Regions from separate parts of the Streptococcus sp. AS14 genome, predicted to be linked through region 2. Evidence: predicted binding sites of a transcription regulator. Region 2 holds the regulator's gene; the other holds the start of a gene.
What was found. The regulator NrdR, encoded in region 2, represses ribonucleotide reductase genes. The targets are predictions, from matches to a motif close to ACACNATATATNGTGT.
Positions count from the first base shown of each region.

Region 1 (2,196 bases), on a different contig from region 2:
GATGTCAAGGTAGGCAAATGGTACTCCATACTCACGTTCAACAGAATATGGGCTGAAGAGGTACATTTCTTCATTTTTGCGTGCTAATTCGTAGAACTTATCCGGAATGACAACACCGAGTGAGAGGGTTTTAACCCGAACTTTTTCGTCGGCATTTTCTTTCTTGGTAGAAAGGAAGGCGATGATATCTGGGTGGAAGACATTGAGGTAAACAACTCCAGCTCCTTGACGTTGCCCCAGTTGGTTAGAGTAAGAGAAGCTGTCCTCAAAGAGTTTCATAACAGGCACAACGCCAGATGCAGCTCCTTCATAACCCTTGATAGGGGCTCCAGCTTCCCGCAGATTGCTGAGGGAAATACCGACCCCGCCTCCGATACGAGACAACTGCAGGGCAGAGTTAATGGAGCGGCCGATTGAGTTCATATCATCTGTTACTTGGATGAGGAAGCAGGAAACCAATTCACCGCGACGAGCCCGACCAGCGTTGAGGAAGCTTGGTGTAGCTGGTTGGTAGCGCTGGTGGATAATTTCATTGGCAATATCCTTGGCAATGGCTTCATCTCCGTTGGCAAAGTAGAGGGCGTTGAAGAGTACCCGATCCTCCATGCTTTCCAGATAGTATTCACCATCATTTGTCTTCAGGGCATACTGGTTGTAGAACTTATAAGCAGCCATGAAAGATTTAAACTTGAAATCTTGAGCATGGATAAAAGCAGTCAGCTCCTCGATGTATTCAGGAGAATAAAGTTCAATAAATTCCTTCTCCAAATAGTTTTCTTCTATTAAATATTTAATTTTTTCTGTGATAGAAGAAAATTGCTTGGTGTTTGGCTCAACGTTTTCTTTAAAAAAAGCTTTTAAGGCTTCTTGATCTTTATGAAGCATAATCTGACCATTAACTGGACGGTTGATTTCGTTGTTGAGTCGGAAGTATGTCACATCCTCTAAATGTTTGAGTCCCATGTTTTTCCTTTTCTATATAAATAAGATAATTAGCTAGCGGAAAAATATCCGCCTTACAAAAGAAACGGCCCCTATGAGCATAGGAGCTGCAGTTTGCCCTGATAATCTGTCTTTTAGTTTATCTCCCAATCAAGGCGCGCCGCCCTCAAAATAAACTACATTAAGACAATTTTTTCAATTTACCAGGTTGGAAACCAGAAAATGCCTCAGTTGCTGTCTGAATCACAGGAGCAGCATTGAAACCAAGATCTTTGACATGGTCAATGAATTCTGGCTGTTCATCCAAGTTGATTTCGCGATATTCTACATGATTAGTCTCTAAGAAGCGCTTGGTCATTTTGCACTGAACGCAGTTGTTTTTTGAGTAAATAGTTACCATTAAAAATTCCTCTAAACTTTCGTTTTTTCTTTTAAATAATACGAAACTAGTATATCTAAAAGAAAATAGAATGTCAATAGTTTTGAACTAAATATTGTGTGATATTTTGTTATAGGATAGATTACAATACAATATATAGTGTTTGTATAAGCGGTGAAAAGAAGTGAAAAATTGCAGAAAAGGAGCAAAATGCTGATGCGGCAATGCTTAAACAAGTCTTAAAATGTTAGAAAAATGACTAGTAGCTTTTCCGCCTAAAAACAAAAATCCAATATCTTGTGTTACAGAATTTAGGGAATCACTAGGAGGAGTGGAGGGGGAGTTTATATTCTTATTTTATAACAATTAGTTTCTATAAAATAAGAAATTTATGATTAAAAACTTGGTGGAAGCCATTTTTGAATAAAGCTTGGGGAATGTGGGATTTAGCTCGAAAATTCTCTCTTCAATATAATAAGAAGAGTTTTCATTTCCCAAGAAATATTTTGTAAGCGGGCTATAAAATTCTTGAAAAAGATTTCAAAAGGTGATATAATATCAACTTGTAAGGGTTATCACAATAACTCAAAAAGAATTATTTAAAAGGAGAGTCTAACTATGGCTTCTAAAGATTTCCACATTGTAGCAGAAACAGGTATTCACGCACGTCCAGCAACTTTGTTGGTTCAAACTGCTAGCAAATTCGCTTCAGACATCACGCTTGAATACAAAGGTAAATCAGTAAACTTGAAATCTATCATGGGTGTTATGAGTCTCGGTGTTGGCCAAGGAGCTGATGTTAAGATCTCAGCTGAAGGTGCAGATGCAGACGATGCTATCGCTGCAATCTCTGAAACAATGGAAAAAGAAGGATT
Region 1 covers NZ_ALKI01000013.1:186,915-189,110, forward strand. The annotation lists gene nrdE (class 1b ribonucleoside-diphosphate reductase subunit alpha) at 1-963, opposite strand, end outside; gene nrdH (glutaredoxin-like protein NrdH) at 1,124-1,342, opposite strand; gene HMPREF1150_RS04295 (phosphocarrier protein HPr) at 1,940-2,196, shown strand, end outside.
Region 1: the regulator NrdR is predicted to act here: its motif matches at 1,469-1,484, upstream of nrdH (glutaredoxin-like protein NrdH).

Region 2 (2,196 bases):
GTAATATAGAAAAGAGAAATCATGGCAAAATTCCTGACATTAAATACTCATAGTTGGATGGAAGAAGAGCAAGAAACCAAGCTTAATCAGCTTGCAGAACGCATTCTTCAAGAAAAATATGACGTCATTTGCCTGCAGGAAGTCAATCAATTAACGGAGTCTGAACAGGTTGTTCAGGCTCCTTTCTATCAGGCGGTTGAGGGCGCAATTGAGATCCATCAAGACCATTTTGCCCTTTGTTTGGTAGAAAAATTGGCTGAGGCAGGACTGGACTATCATTGGTCCTGGGCCTATAATCATATTGGGTTTGATATTTATAACGAAGGAGTGGCAATCCTATCTAGAAATCCTATGGCTCCTAGAGAAGTTCTGGTATCAGAGGCTAATGATCCTACGGATTATCATACTCGTAAGGTCTTGCTAGCCGAGACTGAGGTAGAAGGCCAATTGCTGACAATTGCCTCCTGCCATCTGTCTTGGTGGGACAAAGGCTTCCAGGGGGAATGGGCTAAGCTTGAAGAAGAGCTGCTAAAAGCAGAAACTCCTCTGGTCCTCATGGGCGATTTCAACAATCCAGTCGGTCAACAAGGCTACCAGACTATCTTAGCCAGTCCACTGAAGCTGCAGGATAGCCATACTGCTGCAAAAGAAGCTATCGGAGAGGCGACAGTAGAAGGGACTATTGCAGGCTGGGATGATAATAAACACGCTCTGAAGATAGACTATGTTTTCACTAGTCAAGGGATGGATGTTGAGCGCTCCGCTGTTGTTTTTGACGGGAAAGAAACCCCTGTTGTCAGTGACCACTTTGGTTTAGAAGTGCAAGTGGCATTATAGAAGTAAAAAGATGAGGCAAGACTGTGAATGCAACAGGTTTGCCTCTCTTTTTCTTTTTGATAAACATATTTTTAGAGCAAAATGGTGAAATATTACCCTCCAAACGGCTGTCTTTTGTTATTCTTGAAAACGTGTTATAATGAAGTATTAGGATTCTAGGAGGAAATGGTATGCGTTGTCCGAAATGTGGTGGGAATAAATCAAGTGTAGTTGATAGCAGACAGGCAGAAGATGGGAATACAATCCGCCGTCGCCGTGAGTGTGAGGAATGTCAACACCGCTTTACGACATACGAGCGCGTTGAAGAGAGAACCCTAGTGGTTGTCAAAAAGGACGGGACGCGTGAGCAATTTTCTCGGGATAAGATTTTTAACGGTATTATTCGCTCCGCTCAAAAGCGGCCAGTATCTAGTGACGAAATAGAGGAGATTGTCAACCGAATCGAGCAAAAGGTCCGCAGTCAGAGCGACAATGAAATCAATAGTGAGTATATTGGATCCTTAGTCATGGATGAACTGGCAGATCTGGATGAAATCACCTACGTTCGTTTCGCCAGTGTTTACCGGAGTTTCAAGGATGTGGGCGAGCTGGAAAGCCTGCTCAAGCAGATTACCAAGGGGTCCAAGAAGAAAAAGGACAAATAAATGAAACCAAACCATCAGTTTTCTTTCTTGCGCAATAATGCAGTCAGCCCAGATATTGCTGTCTTGACCAAGCTCTATTTGCCGATTTTAGGGAGAGAAGCGATAGCACTTTATCTTTATCTGCTGTCTTTTGGGGATAATGGGCAAAAGCAGCACCTCTTCAGTCAGATTCTTAATCATTTAGATTTTGGACTTAATATTTTAGAAGAAAGTTTTGAGCGTTTAGCGGCGATTAAGCTAGTAGATCTTTATCAAACAGATGACCACTATCTGGTTCAACTCCACCCGACCTTAACGGCGGAGGAATTTTTCAGCCATAATGTGTACAGCCGGCTCTTGGAAAAGAAAATCGGAGAAGCTGCTGCAGAAGCCCTGCGACCAGAAAATCCTAGCGGAGAGAAATTGGTCAAGCCTTTTATGCAGGTGTTTGGTATGGAAGCTGAGCAGCCAAGGGCAGTGCGAAAGGCCAATGATTTTGATTTGGAGTATTTCAAGCAACGGATGGCTCAGGACAATCTTCGCTTTGCCAATGAAAAGGAAGATGTGCTAGAATTGTTTGCAATTGCTGAGCAGAAGAAGTGGACTTGGTATGAGACCTATGTCTTGGCTAGAGAAACTGCCGTTTCTCAGGTCATTTCTACCAAGCGGATGAAGCAAAAGCTAGTTCAGAAGCCAGCAGAAGGTCAGTTTTCTAAGCAAGAGCAGTCTATTATCC
Region 2 covers NZ_ALKI01000002.1:115,528-117,723, reverse strand. The annotation lists gene HMPREF1150_RS09910 (PTS transporter subunit IIBC) at 1-4, shown strand, start outside; gene HMPREF1150_RS09915 (endonuclease/exonuclease/phosphatase family protein) at 22-837, shown strand; gene nrdR (transcriptional regulator NrdR) at 1,008-1,481, shown strand; gene HMPREF1150_RS09925 (DnaD domain protein) at 1,482-2,196, shown strand, end outside.